DNA from 4 places in the Nocardia sp. NPDC047648 genome. Region 2 is predicted to be linked to each of the others. Evidence: riboswitches for the same ligand, from Rfam matches in the RefSeq annotation. Region 2 holds a riboswitch; each other region holds the start of a gene.
What was found. A riboswitch is a leader RNA that binds a small molecule or an ion and turns the genes downstream of it on or off. The one in region 2 is predicted to bind S-adenosylmethionine.
Positions count from the first base shown of each region.

Region 1: it holds a riboswitch for S-adenosylmethionine, as region 2 does, so the genes downstream of both, ABZ803_RS22505 (amino acid ABC transporter permease) here and ABZ803_RS10075 (rhodanese-like domain-containing protein) in region 2, are expected to answer to the same signal.
Region 3: it holds a riboswitch for S-adenosylmethionine, as region 2 does, so the genes downstream of both, ABZ803_RS27810 (aminotransferase class V-fold PLP-dependent enzyme) here and ABZ803_RS10075 (rhodanese-like domain-containing protein) in region 2, are expected to answer to the same signal.
Region 4: it holds a riboswitch for S-adenosylmethionine, as region 2 does, so the genes downstream of both, ABZ803_RS31445 (homoserine O-acetyltransferase) here and ABZ803_RS10075 (rhodanese-like domain-containing protein) in region 2, are expected to answer to the same signal.

Region 1 is NZ_JBEYSX010000011.1:23,928-31,654, reverse strand. It holds gene ABZ803_RS22530 (NAD(P)/FAD-dependent oxidoreductase) at 1-1,234, shown strand, start outside; gene ABZ803_RS22525 (carotenoid biosynthesis protein) at 1,231-2,100, shown strand; gene ABZ803_RS22520 (DUF3153 domain-containing protein) at 2,295-2,963, shown strand; gene ABZ803_RS22515 (glycosyltransferase family A protein) at 2,999-4,189, shown strand; gene ABZ803_RS22510 (hypothetical protein) at 4,193-4,900, opposite strand; SAM riboswitch class I at 5,286-5,379, shown strand; gene ABZ803_RS22505 (amino acid ABC transporter permease) at 5,407-6,414, shown strand; gene ABZ803_RS22500 (amino acid ABC transporter ATP-binding protein) at 6,411-7,178, shown strand; gene ABZ803_RS22495 (ABC transporter substrate-binding protein) at 7,178-7,727, shown strand, end outside.
Region 2 is NZ_JBEYSX010000003.1:294,473-302,199, reverse strand. It holds gene ABZ803_RS10085 (FAD-dependent oxidoreductase) at 1-49, opposite strand, end outside; gene ABZ803_RS10080 (hypothetical protein) at 425-874, shown strand; SAM riboswitch class IV at 938-1,054, shown strand; gene ABZ803_RS10075 (rhodanese-like domain-containing protein) at 1,069-1,485, shown strand; gene ABZ803_RS10070 (O-succinylhomoserine sulfhydrylase) at 1,482-2,696, shown strand; gene ABZ803_RS10065 (RpiB/LacA/LacB family sugar-phosphate isomerase) at 2,739-3,185, opposite strand; gene ABZ803_RS10060 (type 1 glutamine amidotransferase family protein) at 3,268-3,897, shown strand; gene ABZ803_RS10055 (MarR family transcriptional regulator) at 3,948-4,418, shown strand; gene ABZ803_RS10050 (HAD-IIA family hydrolase) at 4,408-5,214, opposite strand; gene fgd (glucose-6-phosphate dehydrogenase (coenzyme-F420)) at 5,364-6,374, shown strand; gene ABZ803_RS10040 (nitroreductase/quinone reductase family protein) at 6,442-6,948, opposite strand; gene pta (phosphate acetyltransferase) at 7,213-7,727, shown strand, end outside.
Region 3 is NZ_JBEYSX010000015.1:150,225-157,951, reverse strand. It holds gene ABZ803_RS27835 (hypothetical protein) at 1-54, opposite strand, end outside; gene ABZ803_RS27830 (crotonase/enoyl-CoA hydratase family protein) at 241-1,062, opposite strand; gene ABZ803_RS27825 (2-oxo-4-hydroxy-4-carboxy-5-ureidoimidazoline decarboxylase) at 1,256-1,576, shown strand; gene ABZ803_RS27820 (YbaK/EbsC family protein) at 1,631-2,107, shown strand; gene ABZ803_RS27815 (flavin reductase family protein) at 2,196-2,747, shown strand; gene ABZ803_RS27810 (aminotransferase class V-fold PLP-dependent enzyme) at 2,824-4,143, opposite strand; SAM riboswitch class IV at 4,191-4,304, opposite strand; gene ABZ803_RS27805 (Pls/PosA family non-ribosomal peptide synthetase) at 4,975-7,727, shown strand, end outside.
Region 4 is NZ_JBEYSX010000020.1:51,437-59,163, reverse strand. It holds gene ABZ803_RS31465 (MFS transporter) at 1-84, opposite strand, end outside; gene ABZ803_RS31460 (NADP-dependent isocitrate dehydrogenase) at 447-1,664, opposite strand; gene ABZ803_RS31455 (MFS transporter) at 2,026-3,519, opposite strand; gene ABZ803_RS31450 (TetR family transcriptional regulator) at 3,653-4,366, shown strand; SAM riboswitch class IV at 4,419-4,529, shown strand; gene ABZ803_RS31445 (homoserine O-acetyltransferase) at 4,731-5,888, shown strand; gene ABZ803_RS31440 (helix-turn-helix domain-containing protein) at 5,946-6,323, opposite strand; gene ABZ803_RS31435 (nitroreductase family protein) at 6,393-7,034, shown strand; gene ABZ803_RS31430 (DUF3017 domain-containing protein) at 7,073-7,318, opposite strand; gene ABZ803_RS31425 (hypothetical protein) at 7,574-7,727, shown strand, end outside.

The DNA of each region.
Region 1 (7,727 bases), on a different contig from region 2:
CGCTTGCGGAGCGCGGGACGCGGACGCCTACCGCCGGTTCGTGCGGACGTGGGGTCCGCGCAGCGCCCGGGTGATGCGGGCCTTCGGCGGTGGACCGACGCCGGGACGGCTGGTGCGGTCGTTCTGGGGACTGGACGCGAAGGACGGCGGCAGCGCTCTGTCGCGGGAATTCCTGCAATCCGGCGACGCGCTGCTGGACGCCTGCTTCGAGGACGAACGGTTGAAGGCGTCGCTGGCGTGGTTCGGCGCCCAGTCCGGGCCGCCGATGTCCGAGCCGGGCACCGCGCCGATGGTGGGCTTCGCCGCGCTCATGCACACCCTTCCGCCGGGGCGCGCGGTCGGCGGCAGCGGAGCGCTGACCACAGCCCTGGTGGCGCGGCTGCGCTCCGACGGCGGGGTGGTGACCGCGGGCGACGCGGCGTCCACGCTGCGCCGCGACGGCGACCGCTGGCGGGTGCGCACCGCCGCGGGCCGAGACCTGCGCGCGGACATCGTGATCGCGGGCTGCCATGTGCTGACGACGCTGGAGCTGCTGCGCGACGGTGGCTTCGACAGCGCGGTGCTCGACGACTGGCGCAGGCGCATCCGCGTCGGCCCCGGCATCGGGATGGTGGTGCGCGCTGCCACGTCGGCGCTGCCCCGCTACCCCGGCAGCCCGATCGAGCATTCCGCCCACGGCCTGCAATTTCTGGTCTCCGACCGCGCGCAGTTGCGCCGTGCGCACGGTGCGGCGCTGGCCGGGGACCTGCCGCCGCGACCGGTCGTCCTGGCGATGAGCTTCAGCGCGCTGGACCCGACCATCGCGCCGCCCGGTGAGCATCAGTTGTCGCTGTGGGCGCAGTGGCACCCGTACCGCCTCGCCTCCGGCGCCGACTGGTCCGATCTCGCGCGGCAGGAAGGCGACCGGATCATCGCCGAAGTGGAGTCCTACGCACCCGGTTTCGCGGGGACGGTGCTGCGCGGGCATGTGCAGACGCCGATGGATCTGGAGCGCGAACTCGGGCTCGTCGGCGGCAACGTCATGCACGTGGAGATGTCGCTGGACCAGATGATGCTGTGGCGACCGCTGCCCGAGCTGGCGGGGCAGCGGGTGCCCGGCGCGCGGGGGCTGTATCTGACCGGTGCGTCCACCCATCCCGGCGGCGGCGTCTCCGGCGCGAGCGGTCGCACGGCCGCCGCCCTCGCACTGCGCGACCTGCACCGGCGCGGGCTGACCCGGTGGCTTCGACGATGACGGACTCGGGCGACCCGCCGCCTGCCCCGGTGGAACCCACCGCCACCGAGCACTCCCAGGGGCGGCCGTCCGGCTATCGCTCGGCGAGCTTTCTGCTGCCCCTCGTCCTCGTGGCGCTGACGATCGTCGCGCAGATCGGGTATCCGCTGACCACGGGCGGTGGGCGCGACCGCATCACCGTCGCGGTCGTCCTGCTGTCCACCGGCGCCGCGCTGGCGCACGCGACGGCGACCAGGGGATTGCGCTATGCCGTCGGCTTTCTGACCATCGTCTCCGGCATCGGGCTCACGGCGGAGGTGATCGGCACCGCGACCGGCATCCCGTTCGGCTGCTACGAGTACGCCACCGACCGGCTCGGACCGGCCTTGCTCGACGTGCCGCTGATCGTCCCGCTGGCCTGGACCGGCGGGATGTATCCGGTGTGGGTGGTGGCCGGGATGCTGTCGCGGCGCACGATCGCCCGGATCGGGTGGACGGCGGTCGGCGCGGTGGGCTGGGACCTGTTCCTCGATCCGCAGATGGTGGCCGACGGGCAGTGGACCTGGTGTGACATCCATTCCGGACTGCCCGGCCTCGACTGGATTCCGCTGACGAATTACCTGGGCTGGTTCGGCGTGGCGCTTCTGATGGCCGCGGTGCTCGCGGTCTGGGAGCGGGCGGCGCCGGATCCGGTGCGGACGTCGCGGTCGCACGGCCGCGCGATCGCGCTCACCGTTCCGGTGGCCTTGTTCCTGTGGACCTGGCTCGGGTCGGCGCTGGCCCACGCGGTGTTCCTCGACCTTCCCTCCTCGGCGGGATACGGCTTCGCGGGTATGGGTCTGCTGGGCGTTCCCCTGCTGGTCGCCCTGGTTCGCGCGCGCCGCTGACCCCCCGCCGCGTCCCGCGCCCGGCGCAGCGACGCGCGCTGCGACTGGCGCGTTTCATTCCGGGCGGCAGGCCTGGCACGATGTCACCCGTGCAGCCGAGTCCCGTCATCACGAAGCCCGATGCCCCGGACCTCCCGCAGCGGCGGGCCCCACGCCGCGGCGTGCGTGTCGCGTCGGTGGCCCTGCTCGCGGCGATGCTGGTGCCGATGCTCGCGGGCTGCCTGCGGGTGCAGGTCTCGATGGGGGTCTCCTCCAACGACCGGGTGTCCGGCCGGATCGTCGCCGCCGTCGTGCCCGCCGACGCCGGGGACAAGGGCCCGCAGCTGAAGGCGCCCGAGACGCTGGCGGCCAAATTGCGGGTGGAGCCGTACGCCCAAGACGGCTACACCGGCAGCCAGGTGTTCTTCGAGGACCTGTCCTTCGGTGATGTGCAGCAGCTCGGCCAGCTGTCCGAGCAGACCCAGGGCATGTTCCAGTTGCAGTTCCAGCGCACCGGCGACCTGGTCAGCCTGAGCGGGCGGGTCGATCTGAAATCGCTGCCGCCGCACGGCTCGGACGTGCAGTTGACCATCGCGTTCCCGGCCCGCGTCGCCAAGACCAACGGCAACCGCGAGGGCGACAACGTCGTCTCCTGGAAACTGCCGCCCGGCGACGTGTCCAGGCCGCAGGCCGAGGTCAGCTACGCCGACCCGAACACCCGCTCGTTCGCGGGCTGGGCGGGCATCGCGGGCGGCATCACGCTCGCGGTGGCCGCCATCGTCGCGGCGATGGCGTACATGGACCGCAACCCCGCCGCGCCCGGCGCGCCGGAAGTCGGCTTCTCCCTGAGCCGCTGGTGGCGCTCGGTGACGCAGAATCGCTGAGCGGCAGGTCGGTGCGCCGGGATAGCGTGGCCCACATGGTGAGTGCCGACCTGCCGAAGACGTTGCGCGCGAACTCGATCCTGCCGACCTTCGCCACCGCGGTGGCGGCGCTCGGCGCGGGCATCGCGCTATACAACCGCATCACCGTACCGAGGTTGACGAATGCCCCGACGACGGTGATCGAACCCGTCACCGTCTGCGTTCCCGCGCGCAACGAGGCCGACCGGCTGCCCGCCCTGATCGGTGACCTGCGCGCGCAGGTGGGTGTACCGCGTCTCGCGGTGCGCATCCTCGATGACGCGTCCACCGACGACACCGGCGCCGCCGCCCTGGCGGCGATCGGTGACGACCCGCGTTTCACCCTGCTGCGCACCGAGTCCGATCCGGTCGCCGGCTGGACCGGAAAGGCCGCCGCCTGCGTCCGGCTCGCGGAGGAGGTGTCGACGCCGGTGCTGATCTTCCTGGACGCCGACGTGCGGCTGGCCCCCACGGCGCTCGCCGCGGCGGTCGGCGCGCTGCGCACGCGCGCGGCCGCGCTGGTCTCCCCCTGGCCCCTGCAAGTGGCCGATTCCGTGGCGGAAGCCGTGGTGCAGCCACTGCTGTGCTGGTCGTGGGCCTCCACGCTGCCGATCGTCGTGGCCGACCGGAGCCCGCGGCCCGCCACGGCGGTGGCCTGCGGCCAGTTCCTCGTGTTCGACAACGCCGCCTACCGCGCGGTCGGCGGCCACACGGCCGTGGCCGGGAGCGTCACCGAGGACCTCGACATCGCCCGTACGCTGCGGCGAGCCGGTCACGCCACCGCTCTGGTGGCCGCCGGAGAGCTGGCCCGCACCAGGATGTATCGCGGCGCCGCCGACCTCGACGCGGGCTACACCCGCTGGCTCTGGTCGGCCTACGACGGCACGATCACAGGCGGAGCGGCGGTGGGACTCGTTGCGGCCCTTGCCTATTGGGTACCGCCCGCGGCCGCCGTGCTCGGCAGGGGGGCGGTCCGCCGGACGGGCGCGATCGGCTGGCTCGCCGCCGTCGCCGGGCGCCTGCTGGCCCGCTCGACCGAGACCGGCGGCCCGCTGGGACGCGCGGACGTGCCTGCCGCCTTCGCGCATCCGGTGTCGGTGGCGGCGTATCTGCTGCTGTGGGCGCGTTCGCACCGGGCCCGCCGTCGCGGCACGGCGCACTGGAAGGGGCGTTCGCTCCCAGCGGCGGCGCCGCGCCGCGACAGCTGAATCTCACGGGACCGCGGTGACTCCGACCGTCGGCAGGAAGAAGCAGGACTTGGCGCCGTTCTGCACCGTGCCGAACACCGCGGCGAGAACGGTGCCCTTGCCGGTGTCCACCGGGACCGCCCGCACCCCGCCCATGGGGAGGGCCGCGAAGAGGAAGTCCCGGATCGCCTGCTCGGCCACCGGCCGCTGGTCCGCGGGTACGGCAGCGGGGATCATCGCGCGGGCGATGTCGGCCAGCGGTCCCATGGCGGCCGTTCCGCTGCGTCCGTTGCTCAGATTGAGCCAGGCCACCTGCATTCCGGCGGTGTTCGCCCCGTCCGGCCCGAGGCCGTAGGGCACGAAGGTGAACATGGCTTGCCCGGCCTTGACGGCGCTGAGGTCCAGTCCGGGAAGCTGCACGGTGTTCTTCGGCCACGGCCCGGGTATGGCTCCGGCCACCGCGGGCGCCAGCCCGGCCGTGGTGTTGTCGAGGCAGAACGCCGACGCGCTCGGGTACGCGAACGGCTGGATACCGAGCGCGCGCAGCGCGTCGAGCGCGGTTTGATAGGCGCCGAACAGGTCACCGGGGGCGGCGATCGGCGCGGAGAGATCGGAGAACGCGGGAATCGTGGCATCCGGAGCCGCGAACGCGGCACCCGGCCCGGCAAACGCGAGGGCGACCGAACAGGTCGCGACAGCGGACAATTGGGTCAGACGACGCAAAATGATCACGAAACCTCCTCATCGGCGGAACGATCGAGGGGCACAGTACTCCGGCAAACGGCTCCAACAGCACGGATTGCGTACAGCAATTTCGCGGCGAGTCTCGTTTGCCCGAAATAGGCTTCCGCGTGGCCGACCCGCGTTCCCCAGCCTTGGCGATACCCGTATGCTGCATCGGGCCGCCGTCTTCCGGCGCTGGACGCCCGTCCGCGACGACGCGACAGGTTCACCCCGCCCCTCGGCGAAGCAGCGCACGCCTGGTTACTACAAAGACCCGATCAACTGGCGTGGACAAGGTCTACGCTCACGCTGATTACTTCTCTTGTTCCAGCCTTCCCTTGCTGGGCATCATGATTCGGCTCGCCCCTGACATCGGTTGACAGGGGGTCGGCGCCAACCATCCAGAGCGACCGAGAGACCTGGCTCGTCGACGTCGCAGCAACCCCCCGGCCACCGGGTGCGGGTGCTTCCGCCGGGACCGATGGAGGAACCGAAGTGATCATCGAGGACCCGTCATGAGTGCGTCCACCGCGCCCGCGACCGCCCCGGCGCGCGAACCGGACGCGGCCGGCACACCCCTCCCCGCGCCGGACGCCCCCGAGTACGGCACACCGCCGACCGTGGCCAAGACCCGGCACCCCTGGCGCTGGGTAGTCGGTGCCGTCGCGCTGATCCTGCTCGCCCAGTTCGTGCACGGGCTGGCCACCAACCCCGGGTGGGACTGGCCGACGTTCGCGCAGTACATCACCGCGAAGTCGGTGCTGTCGGCGTTGCGGGTCACCGTGGAGCTGACCGCATGGGGCACGGCGCTGGGCTTTCTGCTCGGCACCGCGCTCGCGGTCGCCCGGCTGTCGAACAATCCGGTGCTGCGGGTGATCTCGTGGGTCTACATCTGGGCGTTCCGTTCGATCCCGCTGATCGTGCAGCTGCTGTTCTGGTTCAACATCGCCTACCTGTACCGGACCGTCTCGATCGGCATCCCGTTCGGGCCCGCGCTGTTCACCTTCGAGGTGAACGGGGTGATCAGCGGTTTCACCGCCGCCGTGATCGGGTTGGCCCTGCATCAGGCGGCGTATTCGGCCGAGATCATCCGGGCCGGGTTCATCGCGGTGGACGCCGGTCAACTGGAAGCCGCCGCCGCGCTGGGGATCCCACGGCTGCGGCAGTTCCGCACGGTGGTGGCGCCGCAGGCCATGCGCTCGATCCTGCCGAACGCGACCAACGAGGTGATCAGCCTGTTCAAGGGCACCTCGATCGTGTCGGTGATGGCGATCGCCGAGCTGTTCTACCAGGTCCAGGTCATCTACGGGCGCAACGGGCGGGTGGTGCCGCTGCTGATGGTCGCGACGGTCTGGTACATCGTGCTCACCACCGTGCTGTCGGTGGCGCAGTACTACATCGAACGCCACTACGCCAAGGGCGCGCACCGCACGCCGCCGCCGACACCGCTGCGACGCGCGTGGCAGAAGCTGCGCGAGGTCGCCGAGGCCGGTCCCGCCGCACCGCGCGGAGCGACCCGATGAGCGCGGCCCCCGCCGTGGAGATCCGCGGCGTCCGGAAATCTTTCGGCGCGCATCCGGTGCTGCGCGGCATCGATCTCACTGTGCGCTCCGGCGAAGTGGTCACCGTGATCGGTCCGTCCGGTTCGGGCAAGTCGACCCTGCTGCGCGTGGTGAACCACCTGGAGTCGCTGGACGCGGGCATCGTGCGCATCGACGGCGAGCTGATCGGCTATCGGCTGCGCCGCGACCGCCTGCACGCGCTGCCCGACCGCGAAGTGCGCAAACAGCGCTCGCGGATCGGCTTCGTCTTCCAGCAGTTCAATCTGTTCCCCCACCTGACCGTGCTCGAGAACGTCACGCTCGCACCGCTTTCCGCGCAGCGACGCGACCGGACGGAGGTGGAGCGCGAGGCGCACCGGCTGCTGGAGCGGGTCGGCATCGGACAGTTGGCCGACGCGTATCCGCGCCGGTTGTCGGGCGGGCAGCAGCAGCGGGTGGCGATCGCGCGGGCGCTGGCGCTGCGGCCGCGCGTGATCCTGTTCGACGAACCCACCTCCGCGCTGGACCCGGAACTGGTCGGCGAGGTGCTCGACGTGATCCGCGATCTCGCGCACGGCGGCACCGCACTGGTGATCGTCACGCACGAGATCGGTTTCGCCCGTGAGGTGGCCGACACGGTGGTGTTCCTCGACGAGGGCGTCATCGTCGAGCAGGGCCCGCCCTCGGCCGTGCTCGACCATCCCGAGCACCCGCGCACCCGCGCCTTCCTTTCCCGAGTCCGCTGATGAACAGGTATCCGATGAAGTTCTCCGCCCTGGTCACCGCCGCCGCGACCGCGGTCGTGCTGCTGGCCACCGGCTGCACCGAACCCGAGGCGGACACCGCCGCGCAGCCCGCCGGTTCGATCACCTTCGACCTCTCCCCCACCCAGTCCGGTCGCGTCCGGACCGCGAAGGTCGATGCCATCGCCGCCGAAGTGCCGCAGGCGATTCGCGATCGCGGCACGCTGGTGGTGACCGGCGCGTCCGGCGCGGCACCGCCGCTGCGGTTCTACGCCACCGACGACAAGACGGTGGTCGGCTCCGAAGTCGACTTCGCCGCACTGATCGCCGACATCCTCGACCTGAAACTCGACGCGCAGGTGGCGGACTGGTCGCAGAACTTCGTCCGGGTGGACTCCGGTGAGGTGGACGCGTTCATCTCCAATGTCACCGTCACCGAGGAACGCAAGGAGAAGTACGACTTCGCGACCTACCGTAAGGACAACGTCGCGCTGGAGGTGCCGATCCAGAGCAAGCTCGAGTACACCGACCGCACGAGCCTGGCCGGCAAGC
Region 2 (7,727 bases):
CGGAGGGCTCGCGAACACCGCCATCCTCTACTGCACTCTGTTCGGTCATCTCTTTACGCGCACCTTACGGTCGAAACAATTAATGACGTCTTGCTTAGCTTAGGCTAAGTTGACGCACCGGCTCGGTCGCGCCCTCGGGGCGCACGCCTGCGTTGCCGGCTCGTGGCTGCACGGTGCTCCGTTCGCCGCGGCGTGGAGCTGCCGATTCGCTATGACAGCAGGCCGCCGTCCCGCGATTCTATCGGGATGGCCGATGCCACCCCGCGTCGGTGCGTGAACTCGGCGGATGCCGTCGAAAGCCACAATCGTCGCTTACCCGCTCGCGCGCGGCCTATCGCGGACGCCGGGACTCGCCCGGCGCCCGCCCGTTCCGCAGCCGGGGGCCGAGCGCTCGATACCCGCGCCGACCAGGGATCATCGAGCCATGACCGAACAGCAGCCGACCCCGGGCGAGGACGAGATCATCCGGGTGGATCAGACCGACAAGCGCTCGGCGGCCCCGTTCATCGCGGCCGCGGTGGTCGCGGCGATCGTGCTGATCGCGATCGTGCTCGGCGGCGTGCTGTCGCCCGCTGAGAAAAATGTCACAGAAGCCGACCGCATCGCGGCGGCCGTCCGCAACTTCGTCGACGGCTCCAACCGCAGCGACGCCGTGCCGCCGCCAGGCACCGCGTGCCAGGGTTTCGACGCGACCCGCTCGCCGCTGGCGGGGCAGGACGGCGCCGGAAAGCCGGTCGAGATCACGAAAATCGACAGTCCGATCATGGACGGCGACCGGGGGAAGGCGACCGTGACCACGAAGGTGGACGGGCAGGAGCGGACCTCGACCTGGAATCTCACCCGATCCGGCGGTAAGTGGCTGGTCTGCACCTGAGCGTTCGCGCAGTGTGCGCCACCGTTTGACAGGGTGACCCGGGCCGGTGCAATCTCAGTCGAAGGTCATGAGAACCAGTGTCAAGCCCCGGCATTACTGGTCGGCAACCCTCCTCCGCGGTGGGGTGCTCCGGGTGACGACCTGGCGGCGCCCTGGTCCCGGGCGCGGCAAGTGCGGATTCGCAGGAGGTGCACATGAGTTATGCCGGTGACATCACCCCTCAGCAGGCTTGGGAGCTGCTGCGGGACGATCCGGAGGCCGTCCTCGTGGACGTGCGGACGGAAGCGGAATGGAAGTTCGTCGGCGTCCCCGACACCAGTTCGATCGAACGGCCGACCGTGCTGATCGAGTGGGTCGATTCCACGGGCGCGCGCAACGAGACGTTCGTCGAGCAGTTGAAGCAGGCGCTCGACGGCCACGATCCCGAGGCTCCCGTCGTCTTCCTCTGTCGCTCCGGTCAGCGTTCGATCGGTGCGGCGATCGCCGCCACTTCGGCGGGCTACCGCACTTCCTACAACGTGCTCGAGGGCTTCGAAGGCCCGCTCGACGAATTCGGGCATCGCGGCGGCGCGGGCTGGCGTGCCCTCGGATTGCCCTGGCGGCAGTCGTGATCACCGGCGGCGCGTTCGACAAGCCGCTGCCCGACGGCGTCGGTCCCGCGACGCTGGGCGTGCGCGGCGGGCTGCGGCGCTCCGGTTTCGAGGAAACCGCCGAAGCGCTCTATCTGACCTCCGGCTTCGTCTACGAGAGCGCCGAGGCCGCCGAGGCCGCGTTCACCGGCGAGGCCGAGCACTTCGTGTACTCCCGCTACGGCAACCCCACGGTGGCCATGTTCGAGGAGCGGATGCGCCTGATCGACGGCGCCGAGGCGTGCTTCGCCACCGCGAGCGGCATGTCCGCGGTGTTCACCGCGCTGGGCGCGCTGCTGAAGGCGGGTGACCGGCTCGTCGCCGCGCGCAGCCTGTTCGGCTCGTGCTTCGTGGTGTGCAACGAGATCCTGCCGCGCTGGGGCGTGGAGACCGTCTTCGTCGACGGCGAGGATCTCGACCAGTGGGAGCAGGCGCTGTCGGTGCCCACCCAGGCGGTGTTCTTCGAGACGCCCGCCAATCCGATGCAGACCTTGGTCGACGTGCGCCGGGTGACCGAGCTGGCACACGCGGCGGGCGCGAAAGTGGTGCTGGACAACGTGTTCGCCACTCCGCTGCTGCAACGTGGCTTCGAACTCGGCGCCGACGTGGTGGTCTATTCGGGCACCAAGCACATCGATGGGCAGGGCCGCGTGCTCGGCGGCGCGATCCTCGGCGCCCGGGACTACATCGACGGCCCGGTGAAAACGCTGATGCGCCATACCGGCCCGGCGCTGAGCCCGTTCAACGCGTGGACCCTGCTCAAGGGCTTGGAGACGATGCCGCTGCGGGTACGCCGCTCGGCGGAGTCCGCCCTGCGCATCGCCCGTTTCCTGGAGGGCAACCCGGCCGTCAGCTGGGTGCGGTACCCGTTCCTGGAATCTCATCCGCAGTACGCGCTGGCCACCGGTCAGATGAGCGCGGGCGGCACCGTGATCACCTTCGAGCTGAGCGCCCCCGAGAACGAGGCGAAGAAGCGCGCTTTCGAAGTTCTCAACCGGTTGCGCATCGTCGACATCTCCAACAACCTCGGTGACGCGAAGAGCTTGATCACGCACCCGGCTACCACGACCCACCGTGCCATGGGGCCCGAAGGCCGTGCCACCATCGGCCTGACCGACGGCGTCGTGCGTATCTCGGTGGGCCTGGAAGACGTCGAAGACCTCCTCGACGACCTCGACCGCGCCCTGTCCTGATCCCTCTCGGCGGTCGCCCGCGGATCGGTCAGGGCGCCTACGTCAGGCTCGCCGTTCGATCTCGGACAGATGGGCGATGTTGGCCTGGTCGTCGTGGCCTGCGCTCGGTTCGGTGGTGAACCAGGCGTCGAGGATTTCCCGGAGTTCGGCGCTGGAGGTCGAACGCAGGCTCAGGGCGAGGACGTTGGCGTCGTTCCAGGTGCGGGCGCCCGCCGCGGTCGAAGCGTCGGCGCAGAGCGCGGCGCGCACGCCGGGGACCTTGTTGGCCGCGATCGAGGCGCCGGTGCCGGTCCAGCAGCAGACGATCGCCTGGTCTGCCTCGCCGGAGGCGACGTCACGGGCCGCCGCCTCGCTGGCCCATGCCCAGTCGTCGCGTTCCGTATCGCACAGCGCGCCGTGCGGCACGATCTCGTGGCCGCGCTTGCCCAGCTCGTCGATCAATTCCCGGGCCACGCCGACCCGCTCGTCCGCCGCCACCGAGATTCGCATGCTCCCAGCGTAGTTGCCGGTTTCATCGAGGGAGACACCCTCGATATTGACAGTATGCTGTCATATATGACAGCATACTGTCATGCCTACGAAGACAGTGCACATGGCCGTTTACGACACCCTCGCCGATTGGGAGGTAGGCGCGGCCACCGCGCACATCAACAAGCCGAGCTGGCACCGGGAGCCGGGAACATGGCAGGTGAAGACGGTCGGCCCGAGCGCGGAGCCGATCACCACCATGGGCGGCATGCGCATCGTGCCGGACGTCGTGCTCGCCGATCTCACGCCCGCCGACAGCGCGATGCTGATCCTGCCGGGGGCGGAGACCTGGGAAGGGCCGGAGCTGGACCCGTTCACGCACAAGGCGCGCGAATTCCTCGACGCGGGCGTGCCGGTCGCCGCGATCTGCGGCGCGACGTTCGGCCTGGCCAAGGCCGGCCTGCTCGACAACCGCGAGCACACCAGCAATGTCGCGGAATACCTGCGCTACAGCGGCTATGCGGGCGCGGACCACTATGTCGAGGCCCCGGCCGTCACCGATGGTGATGTGATCACCGCCAGTGCGAGCGCGCCGTTCGAATTCGCGCGCGAGGTGTTCGGCAGGCTCGGCGTGTACGAGCCGCACGTGCTGGACGGCTGGTACCGGTTGTTCGCACACGCCGATCCCGGCGGCTGGGCGGTGCTCGCGGAGTACGACGCGCAGCACGTGTAAGCGAGAATTGCCGGTGATCCGGCCGGATCGCCGACATCGGGAGGTGCCGCATGACCCCGGAACAGGAGTTGTTCGCCACGGCGGCGATCACGTCGTTCCGCCTGAACGGTCAATTCCTCGCGGTGGCCGAGGAACTGGCCCGACCGGCGGGTCTGACCGCCGCGTGGTGGCAGGTGCTCGGTGCGGTGACGCGCGCGCCGCTGCCTGTCGCGGGCATCGCCCGCGAGATGGGCATCACCCGGCAGAGCGTCCAGCGCATCGCGGATCTGCTGGTGGACAAGGGACTCGCCGAATACCGGCCCAATCCCGCGCATCGCCGCGCGAAACTCGTCGCCATCACCGAGGCGGGGCTGGCCGCGGTACGCCGCATCAACCCGCGGCACAAGGTGATGGCCGAACGGCTCGTGGACGAGCTCGGCCACGAGCGGCTCGCGCGCACGGTCGAGGCGCTCACCGCGTTGTCCGCCGCCGTGGACGCGATCACCACGGACGGCGACCGGGACGCACCGCTCAATCCGTGAACGGGGACCCGGTCTTCCCGATCAGGTCGGCGACGGAGTCCACCACCATCGTGGGGCGGTAGGGGAAGGCCTCGAAGGACGCGCGGGTGGAGATGCCGGAGGTGACCAGGATGGTGCGCATGCCCGCCTCCAGGCCGGAGATGACGTCGGTGTCCATCCGGTCGCCGATCATCACCGTCGACTGGGAATGGGCGCCGATGCGACGCAGCGCGGAGCGCATCATCAGCGGGTTCGGCTTGCCGACGTAGTACGGGTCGCGGCCGGTGGCGCGGGTGATCAGCGCGGCCACCGAGCCGGTCGCGGGCAGCGAGCCGTCCCGGGACGGACCGGTCGGGTCCGGATTGGTCGCGATGAAGCGGGCGCCTCGCTCGACCAGCCGGATCGCGGTGGTGATCGCCTCGAAGGAGTACGTGCGGGTCTCGCCGAGCACGACGTAATCGGGATCGCTGTCGGTGAGCACGTAGCCGATCTCGTGCAAGGCGGTGGTGAGCCCGGATTCGCCCACCACGTACGCGGTGCCGTTGGGCCGCTGCTCGTCCAGGAAGGTGGCGGTGGCCAGCGCGGAGGTCCAGATCGCTTCTTCCGGGATGTCCAGCCCGGTGTGCCGCAGCCGCGCCTGTAGATCGCGCGGCGTGCGGATCGAGTTGTTGGTCAGCACCAGGAACGGGGTGTCGTTGGCGCGCAGTTCGGCGAGGAACTTGTCGGCGCCCGGGATGAGATGGTCCTCGTGCACCAGCACGCCGTCCATATCGGTCAAGTAGGACAGGATCGGCTCGTCTGCGGTCACGCGGGCCATTATCCGCTATCGCCCCGCGACCGGAACGGCCACGACCGGGAGGCTGTGAAGATCATCCGGGCCAGGCCGTCGGTGCGGAGGCGGCAGCGTTGACTACTGTCGAGAACGGATCGCGATGGCGGCGAAACGAAACGCGAGGAGCGTGGCAGATGAGCGGACTCAAGCTCGGATACAAGGCATCGGCGGAGCAGTTCGGCCCCCGTGAACTCGTCGAGATCGCGGTGCTGGCCGAGCAACACGGCTTGGACAGCGCCACGGTGAGCGACCATTTCCAGCCCTGGCGGCACAAAGGCGGGCACGCGCCCTTCTCGCTGGCCTGGTTGGCCGCGGTCGGCGAGCGCACCCAGCGCATCCAGCTCGGCACCTCGGTGCTCACCCCGACCTTCCGCTACAACCCGGCGGTGATCGCGCAGTCCTTCGCCACCTTGGGCTGCCTGTACCCGGATCGCGTCATGCTGGGGGTCGGCACCGGTGAGGCACTCAACGAGATCGCCACCGGATACACCGGCGAATGGCCCGAGTTCAAGGAGCGTTTCGCGCGGCTGCGCGAGGCGGTCGACCTGATGCGCGCACTGTGGACCGGCGACCGCGTCGATTACGACGGCGAGTACTACAAGACCGTCGGCGCCTCCATCTACGACGTACCCAAGGGCGGCATCCCGATCTACATCGCCGCGGGCGGCCCGTTGGTCGCGCGGTACGCCGGACGCGCGGGCGACGGCTTCATCTGCACGTCGGGCAAGGGCATGGACCTCTACACCGAGAAGTTGATGCCCGCCGTCGCCGAGGGCGCCGCGAAGGCCGGGCGCAGCGTGGAGGTCATCGACCGGATGATCGAGATCAAGCTGTCCTACGACACCGATCCCGAACTGGCCAGGGAGAACACCCGGTTCTGGGCCCCGCTCTCGCTCACCGCGGAGCAGAAGCACAGCATCACCGACCCGATCGAGATGGAGGCCGCCGCCGACGCGCTGCCCATCGAGCAGATCGCCAAGCGCTGGATCGTCGCGAGCGACCCCGACGAGGCGGTCGCCCAGATCAAGCCCTACCTCGACGCCGGCCTCAACCACCTGGTCTTCCACGCCCCCGGCCACGACCAGCGCCGCTTCCTCGACCTCTTCCAGCGCGACCTCGCCCCCCGCCTGCGCGCCCTGGCCTGACGTTCACGAGTGGCACACCACGGCGAGGCCCTTCGGCCGATGCCGCGGTGGTGTGCCACTCGCGGCGTCATGCCCGGCGGAGGGCGAAGATGCGGAGGTCGCGGGTGGTGCGGGAGCGGTAGGCGGCGTAGGCGCCGGTGATGTCGACGAAGCGTTGGAAGATGGGGGTTTTGTCGGGGTCTTCGACAGGGGTGGCGGTTACGGGGATGCGCTCGCCGGCTATCGCTACCGTGGCGGTGGGGTTCGCCAGGAGGTTGGTGGTCCAGGCCGGGTGGTGTGCCTGGCCGAAGTTGCTGCCGATCACGTAGAGCGTGTCGCCGTCGTGCACGTAGAGCAACGGCTGGGTGCGCGGCTGCCCGGATTTGCGTCCGATGGTGGTGAGCAGGATGACCGGCGCGCCGATCGGGCCGAGCACGGTGTACTTGGCGCCGGTGCGCTCCAGGACCGCCCGGTCCAGCGGGGTGAGGGCGCGGACCAGCCGGGAGCCCGGCTTGGTGGCCGCGAATCTGCTTGCCGCGCGGGCGAACAGATTGGTGCGCGAACCCCACTGCCGATCCGGAAATTGCTCAGCCATGCCCGGACTATAGCGGGACGGAAAGCGGCCATGGCGGCCCCTGACACCGCTAGGCGCTGACACCGAGGCGCCGCTGATACCGCGAGGCATGCGAGGCGCCACCGAAACGCGAATCCCTTGCTATCGCCGGGCCGGGCAGAACTGGCTGCCGTCGCGGCTGGAGTGTTCCGGGACGGCCCTGCGGCGGCCGCGCTCGCTTGCCCGGCGAGTGATCACCGTCGCGCGGCGCGGCCCGGTTGCCCTCGGTTCACTAAGCTCTGCGGCATGGCCGACAACGCTCTATCCGCCGTGTACATCGCCTCTCCCGAGGGCGACACCGGCAAGTCGACGGTGGCCCTCGGGGTGCTGCAGATGCTGTGTGCGACGACCGCGCGGGTCGGCGTGTTCCGGCCGATCACGCGCTCGACCACCGAGCCCGACTACATCCTCGAACTGCTGCTCGAGCACAGCACGGCGGACATCGATTACGCGCAGGCGATCGGCACCACCTACGAGCAGGTGCACGCCGACCCGGACGCGGCGATCAGCGAGATCGTGCTGCGCTTCCACGAGGTCGCCAAGATGTGCGACGCGGTGGTCGTGGTGGGCAGCGACTACACCGACGTGGCGAGCCCGAGCGAGTTGCGCTTCAACGCCAGGATCGCGGTCAATCTGGGCGCACCGGTGCTGCTGGTGGTGCGCGGCGCCGGACGCACCCCGGACGAGGTGAAGCAGCTGACCGACCTGTGCGCGGCCGAGCTGGCCCACGAGCACGCGCAGCTGGTCGCCGTCATCGCCAA
Region 3 (7,727 bases), on a different contig from region 2:
GGCGACGGCGGCGGTGGCCAGCAGACCAGCGGCGAGGAAGGACTTGATACGCATTGTTCTTGCTCCTGAATGCGAGGCGAAATTTCCGACGTCCCAAACGATATGGACGATCGGCGCCTCGCACAGCCACCCCTAGGGTGAGGGCAAGGCAACCCTGAGGCGAATCACCTTGCCACCCTCGATACCCACCCTTGGTGGCTCGGCACAGCGCACTCGCGGAGTACGGGCGCGCCGCGGGTGTCACTGGCCGCGGAATTCGGGCGCGCGTTTTTCGAAGACGGCCTTGATCGCCTCGGTGAGGTCCTCCGAGGGCAGGAACGCGGCGTTCCACGCGGAGACGTAGCGCAGGCCCGCCGCGACCTCGTCCTTGCGCCGCTGATCGAGCACGTCCTTGACGCCCTGCACCACCAGCGGCGGGTTCGCGGCGATCTCGCGCGCGGTGGCGTGCGCCGCGTCCAGCACCGCATCCTGGTCCGCGAAGACCTCGTTGACCAGACCGATCTTCTCCGCGCGCGCGGCGTCGATGTCCTTGGCGGTGTAGGCCAGCTCCCGCAGGTGCCCCTCGCCGATGATGCCGGGCAGCCGGTGCAGCGAGCCGATGTCGGCGACGATCGCGACCTTCGCCTCACGCAAGCTGAACTTGGCGTCGGCGCTGGCATAGCGGATGTCCACGGCCGCGATCAGGTCGAGCCCGCCGCCGATGCACCAGCCGGACACCGCGGCGATCACCGGCTTGCGGCAGTCCGCCACCGCCGTGACCGAGGCCTGCATCTTGCGCAGCTCGGTGAGGAAGTCGGTGCGCGGCGCGGCCAGGGCGCGATCTGCCATGAGCGGACCGAACGTGCCGCTCATCGCGGGCAGGTCCAGACCATAGGAGAAGTGCTTGCCCGAGCCGGTCAGCACGATCGCGCGCACCTCGGGGTCGGCGTCGAGCGCCTGGAAGACCTCCGGCAGCTCGCGCCAGAAGTCGGGGCCCATCGCGTTGCCCTTGCCGGGCCCGATCAACGTCACCTGCGCGACGTGATCCTTGGTTTCGACGGTGAAAGCCTGCCAATCAGTCATTTGTACAGCGTATCGAGACCACGCCGGGCGGGTATCCCGGCCCGCGCGAGCTCGGTGTGCGAGGATTCGCCGCGAAACCTCGCAGCGTGTAAATCCTGCGCAAATTGCGCGGCGGCGCACTGGTTCCCGGTTCGGGATTCAGCGGATCATGGTCGAGTCAGCAAACCTCATTCGCCGGTTTTCGGAGGACACCATGCTGATGCATCGGGGAATCGGCCTCGACCGGTTCAACGGCCTGCCGCGCGGTCGCGCGATTCATGCCCTCTACGAGTGCTGCTGCAACGTGACGTGGGCCGCGACGCTGGCCGACGCTCGCCCCTATCCGGATCGGGACGCGCTGCTGAGCAAGGCCGATGTCGAACTGCTCGCGCTGTCCCAGCGGGACGTCGATCGCGCCTTCGAAGGGGTTGCGCACGAACCGGTCTCGTCACACTGCCTCGCCGAACTGGCACGGGTCACCCGCGAGCGAATCGCCGGGATGCTCGGGCCGGCCGAGGGCTACCCGGAATACTGAACCGGCGGCGCGACTTGCCCGGCGTACCGACGGCAATCGCTCTACCCTGGTGAGATGCGCAGGTCGTCATTGCCACCGGTCGCCTGCCGGGTCGCGGACACCCTCATCTCCCGGGGCCATCACGGTCTCATCGTCGCCCAGCCGGAGCCGACCCACACCGCCGCCGACGCCGCACGGGCCCTCGGTGTGGACGTGGGGGCGATCACGAAATCACTGGTGTTCCTGCTCGACGACGACCCGGTGCTGCTGCTGGTCTCGGGAGCGCACCAAGTCGATCTGGCGAAGACCGGCGCGCGCCTGGGCGGGACGCTGAGCCGCGCCCCCGCGGAGATGGTGCGGGAGGTGACCGGTCAGCCCATCGGCGGCGTCGCACCGGTCGGTCACCCGACCAACCTGCCCACCTGGGTGGACAGCGCGCTGGGGCGCCATCGGGAGCTGTGGGCAGCGGGCGGGCATCCGAACACCATCTTCCGCACGTCGTTCCCGGAATTGCTGCGGATCACCGCGGGTCTTCCGATCGATGTCGACTGACTCGACGGCCGCGCGGCGAGTCCGGTGCCCGCACGAGTGCGATCAATGCCACCCGCACCTGCGGGGCGTCCGGGCGTAGTTTCGTGAGGTGACCGACGCACCACGGCCCGAGACGGAACTACAGATCCCCGACGATCTGAGCGGCATCACCGCGGAGCAGTATCGCGCCTCCATGCGCCACTATCCGGCCGGCGTCACCGTCGTCACCCTGACTTCGCCGCAGGGGCCGGTCGGCTTCACCGCGACCTCCTTCGCCTCGCTGTCACTGGACCCGCCGCTGGTGTCGTTCAATATCGCGCACACCTCCTCCAGCCTGTCCGCCATGCTGGACGCCGAGTCCGTCGTCATCCACTTCCTCGGCGAACACCAGCAACACCTGGCCCACCGGTTCTCCAGGACCGCGGAGGAGCGCTTCACCGACCGCGCCCTGTGGACCACCTTGGACACCGGCGAACCGGTCCTGCACGGCACCCCCATCTGGTTGCGCGCCACGGTGCACCAACTGATCCCCATCGGCGACCACACCTTCGTCGTCGGCTTGGTCACCCGGGTCCACGACAACACCGACGAGAAACCCGCCGCCGCGCCATTGCTGTACTACAACGGGCGCTACTACCGACCGATCGCCCTGAGCGACTGACCCGCGTCGCCTACGCCGCGTAGACACCGCCCGCAGCTCACGAGGCGCGACTGCGCGGATCGGGAAGAGCGCGGTTTCAGCCGACGAGGCAGGGGGCCGCGCCGGTGGGGGCGGTGGAGGTGAAGGGGCGCGTTTCGGGGGTGGGGTTCCAGACGCCGTTCTCGGCGGCGTAGTTCCAGGTGGGGCCCGTTCGCGCGAGGATGGCGATCGCCTCGATCAGGCGGTCCACGTCGGCGGAGGTGGTGCCGAGGCCGATGCTGGCGCGCAGTGCGCCGCTCGAGCCGAGCCGGGCGAGCAAGGGGTGGGCGCAGAAACGTCCGTCGCGCACACCGATGCCGTGTTCGGCGGAGAGATAGGCGGCAACGTGGCCGGGGGCGAAATCGTCCAGGGTGAAGGCGACGATGCCGACGGAATCGGGGCTGTCGATCCAGATCCGCAGCAGGTGGACGCCGGGGATCGTGGCCAAGCCGTCGCGCAGGCGGTCGGCGAGCCGGTGTTCGTGCGCGGCAAGGGTTTCGGCGTCGATCCCGCTGAGCGCGTCACAAGCCGCGGCCAGCGCGGCGGCGCCGAGCACGTTCGGCGAGCCTGCTTCGTGCCGCTGCGGAGCGGACGCCCATTCGGCCGCGTCGCTGCGCACCTCACGCACCGCGCCGCCGCCCGCGAGGTAGGGCTGCGCCGCGTCGAGCCAATCCCGCTTGCCCACCAGCACACCGGCGCCGAACGGCGCGTAGAGCTTATGCCCGGAGAACGCCAGGTAGTCGATCGCGGTGTCCCGCAGGCTGATCCGCCGATGCGGCGCCAACTGGGCGGCGTCCACCAGGATCCGGGCGCCGCACTGATGCGCGATGGTGGCCAGCCGTTCCAGCGGAAGCACCTCGCCGGTCACGTTCGACGCGCCGGTCACCGCGAGCAATGCGGCCGGCTTGCTGCACAGTTCGGCGACCAGCCTGCCGATGGTCTCCTCGACCGTGTCGGCGGCCCGCACGACGCGCCTGCCCCGCTTGGTCCACGGCAGGAAGTTGGCGTGGTGCTCGATGTCGAGCACCACGGTGTCCCCGGGGACGCAGGAGGCCAGCAGGTTCAGCGAGTCGGTGGTGTTGCGGGTGAAGACCACCACCTGATCGTCGGCGGCGTCGAGGAACCGGGACACCGATCCGCGAGCGGCTTCGTAGCACTCGGTGGAGATCCGCGAGGCGTAGCCGGCGCCGCGGTGCACGCTCGCGTAGTACGGCAGCAACTGCTGCACCCGGTCGGTGACCTGGGCCAACGCGGGCGCACTCGCGGCGTAGTCGAAGTTGGCGTAGGTCGCCGATCCGCCGTGCACCAGCGGCACGCGCAGTTCGTCGCCGGACACCCGGGCGAGTGCGGCACAGGAGTTGTCGACAGCAGTAGTCATCACGTGAATCCCGTCGGCTCAGGGACTCGCGACCGAACGATTCGGCGAGTCCGCGCTTGCCGCGCCCGGTTGGGCGGCGGCCGGGTCGTCACCCGGAGCACCCCACCGCGGAGGAGGGTTGCCGGCCAGCAAGCCGGGGCTTTGCGCTGGCACTCATGACCAGACCCGAGAGTGGCAGAAGCGCCCCGGCACTGTCAACCACGTTCCACCCGAGTCCCCACGAGCACCGCGTGGACATAACCACCACGCGTCGGCCATTACAAGCACCCCCACGACGACGCGCGAGCCGCGCCCGACGCGGGCTTTCGCGTCTCGGCACCGGCCTGTCCACGGGTGAACGCGCCTCGGTTCGCTCGGCGGTTACCACCGACCCGATCCGATGCCGATGCGACTCGGTCCCCGCTCGTTTCCCGCATCGGCGCAGCTTCTCGAGCGCCTCCGTATCTCGAACCGCTGAACCCGATCGCGGCGCGCCCCGCTGCGACTCCCCCGATGACCGGCCGGAACGAACCGGCGTCCCGGCCCTCGCGAGGACCAGATCCGGACCGCTCGATGAGCCGAATCACACCTTCGGATCAGCGATCTCCCGGCGAACGCGGCGGGCGAGCCGCCCACCAGCGTTTTGCCCCGCCGGAACGGCGAATATCGATCCCACCTGCAACAACTCGCATCGCGCCCACCGATCCGGCATCCGGTTCGGTGAACAACAAGCGACGACAACCCCGGGTACCGTGGACAGCTGGCCACAGCGCTGTTTGCCCTTTGGTAACCCAGCTATGACACAACAACGGGAAAGTGTGAGGCAAGTCGATGGGAGGTGCGCACAGCACCATGCTCGAGACAGACGTCGACGCGCCGGCGGGCCCGTTGTCACGCGGCGATCGCGCACCGGAGGCCAGGACGCTCGTCGACATCCTGACCGCGACGGCACTCGCCCATCCCGACGCCCCCGCCATCGACGACGGCCACGTGGTGCTGTCCTATCTGGAATTGGTCGTCGAGATCGAGAACACCATGGCCCGGCTCGCCACCGCGGGCGTGCGGCCCGGCGATCGGGTCGGCGTGCGCATGCCGTCGGGCACCCGCGGGCTCTATGTGACCATCCTCGCCGTCCTCTACTCCGGCGCCGCTTACGTGCCGGTCGACGCCGACGACCCGGACGAGCGCGCCCAGCTGGTCTTCGGGGAAGCGCAGGTCACCGCGATCGTGACCGCCGAAGGCATCGAGACCACGGCCGCGGGCATCCGCGCAGCGGAGCAGCAGCGCGAACAGACCTGGTCGACGCTGCCCACTCCCGGCGACGACGCCTGGATCATCTTCACCTCCGGTTCCACCGGCACTCCGAAAGGCGTTGCCGTCACTCATCGCAACGCGGCCGCCTTCGTCGACGCCGAGGCCGATCTTTTCCTGCGCGACGCCCCGATCGGTCCGGGTGACCGGGTGCTGGCGGGTCTGTCGGTCGCCTTCGACGCGTCCTGCGAGGAGATGTGGCTGGCCTGGCGCAACGGCGCCTGCCTGGTGCCCGCCCCGCGTGAGCTGGTGCGCACCGGCGCCGACCTCGGCCCGTGGCTGGTGCGGCGGGAGATCAGCGTGGTCTCGACCGTCCCGACCCTGGCGGCGACCTGGCCGGTGGAGGCATTGGAGGCGGTGCGCCTGCTCATCTTCGGTGGCGAGGCCGTCCCGCCGGAGCTCGCCGAGCGCCTCGCGGGGAACGGCGATTCGGCTCGCGAGGTGTGGAACACCTACGGCCCCACCGAGGCCACGGTCGTCGCCTGCGCCGCGCGCTTGGACGGCCGGTGGCCGATCCGAATCGGCCTGCCGCTCAACGGCTGGGACCTCGTCGTGGTGGACCAGGCGGGTAACCCGGTGGCCGAGGGGGAATCCGGCGAACTGGTGATCGGCGGCGTCGGACTGGCTCGCTATCTCGACCCGGTCAAGGACGCCGAGAAGTACGCGCCGCTGCCTTCTGTCGGCTGGGAGCGCGCCTACCGCAGCGGTGACCTGGTCCGCAACGACAGCGCCGGACTGGTCTTCCTCGGCCGCGCCGACGATCAGATCAAATTGGGCGGGCGGCGCATCGAACTCGGCGAGATCGACAACGCTCTGCAACACCTGCCCGGCGTCACGGGCGCCGCGGCGGCCATCCGGACCACCAAGGCGGGCAACAAGCTTCTGGTCGGCTATCTGACCGGCCCCGGCCCGGACTTCGATATCAAGGCCGCGCGCGCCGTCCTCGGTGGACAACTTCCGGCACCGCTGGTGCCCAGGCTGGCGGTGGTCGACGAGCTGCCCACCCGTACCTCCGGGAAGGTGGACCGCGACGCGCTGCCCTGGCCGCTGCCCAATGCCGCCGAGGACGACGACGACAACGACCTGACCGGCACCGCCCAATGGGTCGCCGGATTATGGGATGCCATTCTCGGCGCTGAGGTCGGCGATCTCGACGCGGACTTCTTCGACCTGGGCGGCGGCTCGCTCGCGGCGGCGCAGCTGGTCACCGCCCTGCGCGAACGGTATCCGCAGATCGCCGTCGCGGACGTCTACGACCATCCCCGCCTCGGCGCGCTGACCGACCTGCTGGAACAGACCACGCCCGCGGTGGCCGTCGCCGAGCGGACGGTCCGGCCGACGCCGCTGCCCGCGCAGGCGGCGCAGGTGCTGGCCACCATCCCGCTGACCACCCTCACCGGATTGCAGTGGCTCACCTGGCTGGCGATCGTCGGCAATATCGCGGCCTGGTCCGGCTCACTGCCCTGGCTACCCCAGCTGTCCTGGTGGTGGACGCTGGCCGCGTTCCTGCTGTTCATCTCGCCGCCCGGCCGTATGGCGATCTGCGTGGCGGGCGCGCGGCTGCTGCTGCGCGGCATCCGGCGCGGCAGCTATCCGCGCGGTGGCTCGGTACATCTGCGGCTGTGGGCGGCCGTCCGTCTCTCCGAGGCCAGCGGCGCCGAGAACCTGTCCGGAGCGCCGTGGATGGTGCCGTTCGCCCGCGCGCTCGGCGCGAAGATCGGCAAGGGCGTCGACCTGCACAGCCTCCCGCCGGTGACGGGCATGCTCGAACTCGGTGACGGGTGCAGTGTGGAGCCCGAGGTCGACCTGTCCGGCTACTGGATCGACGGCGACGTGGTGCATCTGGGCCCGATCACGATCGGCCCCGGCGCGGTGGTCGGCTCACGCTCGATCTTGTTGCCGGGCACCAAGATCGGCAAGAACGCCGAGGTGGCCCCCGGCTCCGCGGTATCGGGCAAGGTGAAGGCGGACCAGGACTGGGCCGGTTCGCCCGCGGTGAAGGTCGGTAAAGCACAGCACCGCTGGCCCGCGCACACGCCCGATCGTGCCCGGCACTGGGTGGGCATCTTCGGAATCACGTCGATGGCACTGGCCGCCATGCCGATTCTCGGTATCGGCGCCGGTGGGGCGTTCCTGGCCTGGTTCGTTCGCGACACCCGCACGCTCGCCGCCGGCGCCGCGCGCGCGTTCGCCGTGCTTCCCCTCGCGACCTTGCTCAGCCTGGGCGTCTACGCCGCGGCGACCATCGTCGCGGTCCGGCTGCTGAGCATCGGCCTCACCGAGGGCTACCACCC
Region 4 (7,727 bases), on a different contig from region 2:
GATTCCGAATCCGCCGAGGGCCAGTGCCAGCATGGCCGGTATATGCCAAGCGGTTCGTCCGGATGGGGCGGCGGTACTGGTCATCACGGGGCTGGTCACGTGTTCATGTAACCGGTCCCGTCCCGTATCCGCTTCCCGGGCGAACGTGAGTTCGCCCACCGTGATGTCGATGAACGCCGCTCGTCGACCCCGCGAATCGTCCTGAACCGCTACACCCGTCGCGCATCCCCCGCTGCTGCGGCTGTTCGGAGGCGGAGGGCGAACGCGGCAACGGGGCGGCCGTTCACCCGGGCGCTGGTGGGCGAAACAGTGCGGGCACCCGTTCCACCGGTGGGTGGGGCGGGTGCCCGATGTTCAGCCCGGCGCTGGGTGAGCACCCAGCGCCGGAGTCGGCCGAGCGATACGGCTCGGCCCCGCGGTTCGGCGCCTGGTCGGCGCCCGCGAACTCAGCGCAGTGCGCGAGCCAGGTTGGCGTCCAGGGCGCCGAGGAATTCCTCGGTGCTCAGGTAGCCCTGATCCCCGCCGACGAGCAGCGCGAGGTCCTTGGTCATCTGGCCGCCCTCGACGGTCTTGATGACGACGTCCTCGAGGGTCTGCGCGAAGCCGATGACCTCCGGGGTGTTGTCCAGCTTGCCGCGGTGCTCGAGCCCTCGGGTCCAGGCGAAGATGGACGCGATCGGGTTGGTCGAGGTCGGCTTGCCCTGCTGGTGCTGGCGGTAGTGCCGGGTGACGGTGCCGTGCGCGGCCTCGGCCTCACAGGTCTGCCCGTCTGGGGTGAGCAGCACCGACGTCATCAGGCCGAGCGAACCGAAGCCCTGGGCCACGGTGTCGGACTGCACGTCGCCGTCGTAGTTCTTGCACGCCCAGACGTAGCCGCCCTCCCACTTCATGGAGGAGGCCACCATGTCGTCGATGAGGCGGTGCTCGTAGGTCAGGCCCGCGGCGTCGAACTGGCTCTTGAACTCGGCGTCGAAGATGTCCTGGAAGGTGTCCTTGAACATGCCGTCGTAGGCCTTCAGGATGGTGTTCTTCGTCGACATGTACACCGGGTAGTTCTGCTGCAGGCCGTAGTTGAACGACGCCCGCGCGAAATCCTCGATGGACTTGCGGAAGTTGTACATGCCCATGACGACGCCGCCGTCCTCGGGCATCTTCACGACCTCGTGCACGATCGGCTCGCTGCCGTCGTCCGGGGTGAAGGTCAAGGTGACGGTGCCGCCCTGGAACACCTTGAAGTCGGTGGCGCGGTACTGGTCGCCGAACGCGTGGCGGCCGATGATGATCGGCTTGGTCCAGCCGGGAACGAGCCGGGGAACGTTCGAGATGATGATCGGGGCGCGGAAGATGGTGCCGCCCAGAATGTTGCGAATGGTGCCGTTGGGCGAACGCCACATCTTCTTGAGGCCGAATTCCTTGACCCGCGCCTCGTCCGGGGTGATGGTGGCGCACTTCACACCGACACCGTGCCGCTTGATGGCTTCGGCGGCGTCGACGGTGACCTGGTCGTCTGTCTTGTCGCGGTACTCGATGCCCAGGTCGTAATACTCCAGGTTCACATCGAGATAGGGGTGGATCAGCTTGTCCTTGATGAACTGCCAGATGATCCGGGTCATCTCGTCGCCGTCGAGTTCTACGACGGTGCCTTCAACCTTGATCTTGGACATGGATCTTCGTGTCCTCCTAGGATGGTGCCCTCATTGCACGGCCAGGCGAACACGCTTGTGAGCGGACCCCAGCTGTTCCAACAGACAACGTATATGTCCCGCGTTGTCGGCGAGACGTGTGGTGCAAACAAGACGAGCGTACTGCTGCCCGAGTCCTCACCGCACGGGCAGCCCCCGGAGTGAGCTGCGCCACCTTTGTTACCAATTGGTAGGTCGGCGACGGCTCCGAGCACCGCGAAGGGCGTTCACGCAACCGCCGTCGTCGCCATGATCCGCCTTCCGTCCGAGCCCGGCAACCGTCCGGCAGACGACGAGGTCCGCGCGGCCTCACCGGCGTCGCGCGGACCTCGTTCGCGATGGATCAGACCCCCACCGGGATCCGGGCCCCCTCCTCGGAACCTTCGATCAGGTTCTCCGGCCGGTCCCGGATCATCAGCGCGATGATCGGGACGGCCGCGAGGAAGAACCCGGCGCCGACGTAGAAGGCCACGTCGTAGCTGTGGATCGCGGCCCGCGCGGCCAGGTTGTCGATGCCCGGGTTGTCCTGCGCGAAGGACTTCGCGACCTGCACCGAGATCGTGGTCAGCAGCGCCGTCCCAACCGCCCCGCCGACCTGCTGCGCCGCGTTCAGCAGCGCGGAGGCGACGCCGGAGTCCTCTTCCTCGACCTGATGCAGCGCGACCGTCTGCATCCCGACGAACAACGGACCCATACCGAGCGCGATGAGCACCTGCGCGGGCAGCACCCCGGCCACGAAGCTGTCGCCGTAGCTCAGCTGGGCCAGCAGCAGCAGGCCGATGACGCCCAGCACGGCGCCGGCCAGCATCAGCGGACGCGGGCCGAGCTTCGGCAGCAGCGCGCTGGTGACACCCGCCGAGATCGCGATGCCCGCCGGGAAGGGCAGGAACGCGAAGCCCGCCTTCAGCGCGGAGTAGCCGAGCGTGATCTGGAAGTAGAAACTCAGGAACAGGAACATCGCGAACATCGCGATCGGGATGAGCAGCGCGGCGAGGAAGGCGCCGCCGCGGTTGATCTCACCCGGGATGTGCAGTGGCAGCAGCGGGTTCGAGGAGCGCCGTTCGATCGCCACGAAGGCGATGAGCAGAGCCAGTCCGGCGACGAGCAGCCCCAGGGTGCTGCCTGCCAGCCAGCCGTCGTCCGCGGCGCGGCTGAAGCCGTAGACGATGGCGATCAGGCCGAGCGTCACCGTGACGGCACCGGGCACGTCATATCCCCCGCTGCGCGGCGCAGGCACGTCCTTCGCCACCCATGCCAGCGCCCCGACCAGCGCGAGCAGCGCGATCGGCGTGTTGACCAGCAGGCACCAGCGCCACGACGCGTACTCGGTGAGCGCGCCGCCCGCGATCAGGCCGAGCGCCGCGCCGCCCGCGGAGATGCCCGCGAACACGCCGAACGCGGTGGCCCGCTCTCCGGGCTCGGTGAAGGTCACCGACAGCAGCGAGAGCGCGGCCGGGGCCAGCAGCGCGGCGAACGCGCCCTGCAACGCGCGCCCGGCGAACAGTTCCGCGCCGGTTTGAGCGAGTCCGGCCAGCGCCGAGGCGCCCGCGAAGCCGATCAGGCCGACGATGAAGATCCGGCGGCGGCCGAGGTAGTCGGCCAGCCTGCCGCCCAGCAGCAGCAAGCCGCCGAAGATCAGCGTGTAGGCGGTGAGCATCCATTGCCGGTTGCCGTCGCTGATGTCGAGATCACGCTGCGCGAACGGCAGCGAGATGGTCACGATGGTGGCGTCCAGCACCACCATGAGCTGGGCCAATGCGATCACTGTCAGCGCGAGCCAGCGCGCTGAAGCAGCCGATTTCCGCGGCGCGTGCGCCGCTGTCCCGGATTCCGTCACGGTCGTCTCCTCGTCCCTCGATGTCGGAAGCCATCCTGTCATCGAGCGACATTTGTCGTCAAGAGAAAAGTGTCGTACTACGACATTTGACCGTTAAGGACAGGAAAACAACAGGTTGCGTTACCATGGGGTCATGCTCGAGTCATCGACGCCGATGGGCGCGAGCGCTGCGGCCGACCGCGCCGCGAGCGCCCCCGCGACCCCAGGGCTGCGCGAACGCAAGAAGCAGCAGACGCGGTTGCGCATCATCGCGGCCGCCCTGGATCTGTGCGACACGCAGGGCTTCGACGCGACCACGATCGAGCAGATCGCCAACGTGGCGGACGTCTCGCCGCGCACGATCAACCGCTATTTCGAGAGCAAAGAGGACATCGTCCTCGGGCCGGTCCAGGATTTCGGGCGCACGATCGCCGAGACGCTGCGCGAGCAGCCACGCACGGGCAACGAACTACAGGCGCTGCTCGCGGCCTTCCTGCACGTGGTCGATCAAGCCGCCGAGGGTGGCGAGGCCGACCCGTTGTCGTTCCGGCAGTTCCAGAAGATGCAACGGATCCTGCGCAGCAGCCCTTCGGTCAGCGCGCGCAGCATGGAACTCGCCGACGACAAGAACACGGCGATCGCCGCGGTGGTCGCCGAGCGCCTCGGCACCGAACCGGACGCGCGCGCGGTGCGGCTCCTCGTCGGTACCTGGCAACTGATCGGCCACATCGGCATGGAGTGCTCCGACGACGCGTTCCTGGACGAGGACCTCGCGACCGCGACCAGGGCGGGGCGCACCGCGTTCACCGAGGCGTACGACGAATTCGTACGCACCTGCTGCGGGGCGGCGACCGTCGCGGACCAGTGAGTTCGGCGGAGGATTTCGGACGCCGACCGCCCGCCGGTTATGATGCCGGGCAGGTTATGAGTACCAGCGCCAAGCCCCGGCTCGCTGGTCGGCAACCCTCCAACCGCGGTGGGGTGCTCCGGGTGATGACCTGGCTCCCGAGAGTCGGGAGCAAGCGCGTAACAGGAGGTCGCCGGCATGTGTTGTTGTTCGTTACCCACACACCGCTAACCCTTGCTGTACCGGCGAACACCTTTTGGGAGCAAACCATGAGTGAATTCACCGCGCCCGGGACCGAGCAGGACCCGGCAGCGCCGTACAGCCGCGTGGCCGCCACCGTGGACATTCCGGGCGATCTACGCGCCGGCTTCGCGACGGCGGCGACGTGACCGTGAGCACCGAACCGAGCACGCGGACCTCCGGCAACGTCCTGCCGCCCCCGGATGGACAGCTCGGCACCATCGCCATCGGGGACGTGCGACTGGAGAACGGCGCGGTCATCCCGGACGTCCACCTCGCGGTACAGCGCTGGGGTGAACTCTCCCCCGGACTGGACAACATCGTGCTGGTCGAACACGCGCTGACCGGCGACTCGCACGTCGTCGGCAAGCCCGACGACGTGCACGAGATGCCCGGCTGGTGGGACGGCATGGTCGGCCCGGGTGCTCCGCTGGACACCGACGAATGGTGTGTGATCGCGACGAACGTGCTCGGCGGCTGCAAGGGCAGCACCGGGCCGTCGAGTCCCGCGCCGGACGGGAAGCCTTGGGGCGCAAGGTTTCCCGAGATCTCCATTCGCGATCAGGTGACCGCCGAGGCCGCTCTGCTCGACCTGCTCGGTGTCGAGCGGCTCGCCGCCGTGGTCGGCGGGTCGATGGGCGGCATGCGGGTGCTGGAGTGGATGGTCGGCGCACCGGAGCGGGTCGCGGCGGCGCTGGTGCTCGCGGTCGGAGCCCGCGCCACCGCCGACCAGATCGGTACCCAGACCACCCAGATCGCGGCGATCAAGGCCGATCCGGACTGGCAGGGCGGCGACTATCACGGCACCGGCCGCGCCCCGCTGACGGGCATGGCCCTGGCCCGGCGGATCGCACACCTGACCTACCGCACCGAATTCGAGCTCGACCACCGGTTCGAGAACAAGCCCCAGGGCGACGAGGACCCGTGGCAGGGCGGCCGTTACGCGGTGCAGAGCTACCTGGACCACCAGGCCGAAAAGCTGTGCAAGCGCTTCGATCCCGCCACCTATGTGCTGCTGACCGAGGCGATGAACCGGCACGACGTCGGCCGCGGCCGGGGCGGCATCGAGGCGGCGCTCGCGGCGACGCCGGTGCCGTGCGTGGTCGGCGGCGTCGACTCCGACCGGCTGTACCCGCTGCGGACCCAGCAGGAACTCGCCGATCTGCTGCCCGGTTGCGACGGATTGGAAGTCGTGCACTCCCGCGACGGGCACGACGGATTCCTCACCGAGGCGGCGGCGGTCTCGAAGCTGCTGACCGAGACGATGCGACTAGCCCGGGCGGGTGTGCGACCGGAGCGCTGAAGGTCCGCCGCGCCGAAGCGTCCGCGCGCGACGTAACGAGCACTGTTTGCCCCGCGCTCAGAGCGCCGCGCCTCGTCGCGCCGCCTCGATCCGGTTGATGTTGCTTTCGATCCAGTCCCGCAACGCCGCGATCGGCGTGCGCAGGCTGTGGCCGAGATCGGTGAGGGTGTAGTCGACGCGGGGCGGGACCGTCGGATGCACTGTGCGCGTGACGAATCCGTCCGCCTCCAATTGCCGCAGAGTTTGCGTCAGCATCTTCTGGGAGATGCCCTCGATGCGGTTGCGCAGATCGGTGTAGCGCATGGTGCCGTCCGCGAGCGCGTCGATGATCAGCACCGTCCATTTGCCCGCGATGTGGTCGAGAACCTCCCGCGTAGGGCACTTCGCGGAGTACACGTCCGCAGGGAGACCGGAGCCTTCGAGGTATGTGGGCACCTTTCGGAGTGTAGCGCACTATTTAGTGCCTTCTTCCTATTCGAGTGTCACTCTCCGATAGTAAGAATTATGAAAACGCAGACACTTTCGGTTGCCGACGTCATTCGAACCCGCCGCACCGTCCGGCATTACCGGCCCGATCCGGTAGCGCCGGAGCTGCTCGAAGAACTCCTCGACCTGACCATGCAGGCCCCGAGTGCCTGGAACATGCAGGACCGGTCGGTCGTCGTGGTGACCGGCGAAGCCGGCCGCCGCGCCCTGCACGAAGCCGCGTTCGGTCAGCCCCAACCGCTCGAGGCGCCGGTGGTGCTGGTCTTCCTCGCCGATGTCGACGCCTGGCGAGCGGGCAATGCCGATATCGCCGAACTCGCCGGCCGCAGCGGCGCGTGGAACGCCGACTTCACCGCCATGTTCGACACCCGCGCGGAGTATCACGCGCTCGAACGGCACGGCCTGCTGCGGGAGAACGCGGTGAAGAACGCGATGATCGCGGCCACCTACGCGATGCTGGCGGCCACCGGTCTCGGCCTGGCCTCGGCCCCGATGAACGGGTGGGACGCCGAACTGGTGAAGCAGGCCGTCGGTGTCGGCGATCGTGTCGATCTGGCCGTCGCGGTCCTGGTCACAGTCGGTTACAGCGACACCGTTCCACCCCATCCCGGCCGCCGGCCGCGCGAGCGGACGGTTTTCGCCGAGCGATACGCCCTCTGATCGATGGGCGACTCAGCCGGGGCGCCCTTCCGGAGCGGTCAGCCGACGCCGAGCGTGTTGATCGTGGCCGCCAGGAACAGGATGCTCGAACCGAGCAGCGTCAGCGCGCCCACATCGAAGGGCTTGCTGCGCACCGCGAGCAGCCCGACCCGCGCGGTCGGCAGGCACAGCCGGAACGCCGCCGCCAGCAGCGTCGCCCCACCGAAGAAGAACGCCCCGCGCCGCCACCGATCGGACGCGACGAACACCACCGCCACCACGATGACCAGCGTCACAACCACCATCGGCAGATGGGAGCGCAGAAACTGCGCCCCCGCACTGCGGCGCCCGGACACAGGCGCGTCGGCATCGGTCACCCCCCGATTCTTGCAGACCACCCCCGTCGGTCCGCCGGAGGTCACCGAGCCCGATCGGAACCAGCCCGATTCCTGGCGGCGAGTGGCACACGGCTGCGGCGTCTTCTCCCGGAGTGTCCGGCGGCAGGCACGGGTAGTGCGTAGTCAACGCTATAGCGTGCAGTCCTCACTACAATCGAACCCATGACCGCAGCGTTCGAGTACGAAGATCTACATCGTCTGGTCGATCGGCTCACCCCGGACCAGGCGCATGCGCTGCGGGCTGTCGCGTTGCAGTTGGTCGTCACCGATACCGCTGAGCGAAGCTCCGCCATCGAGCCGCCAGGTGAGCGGCGTC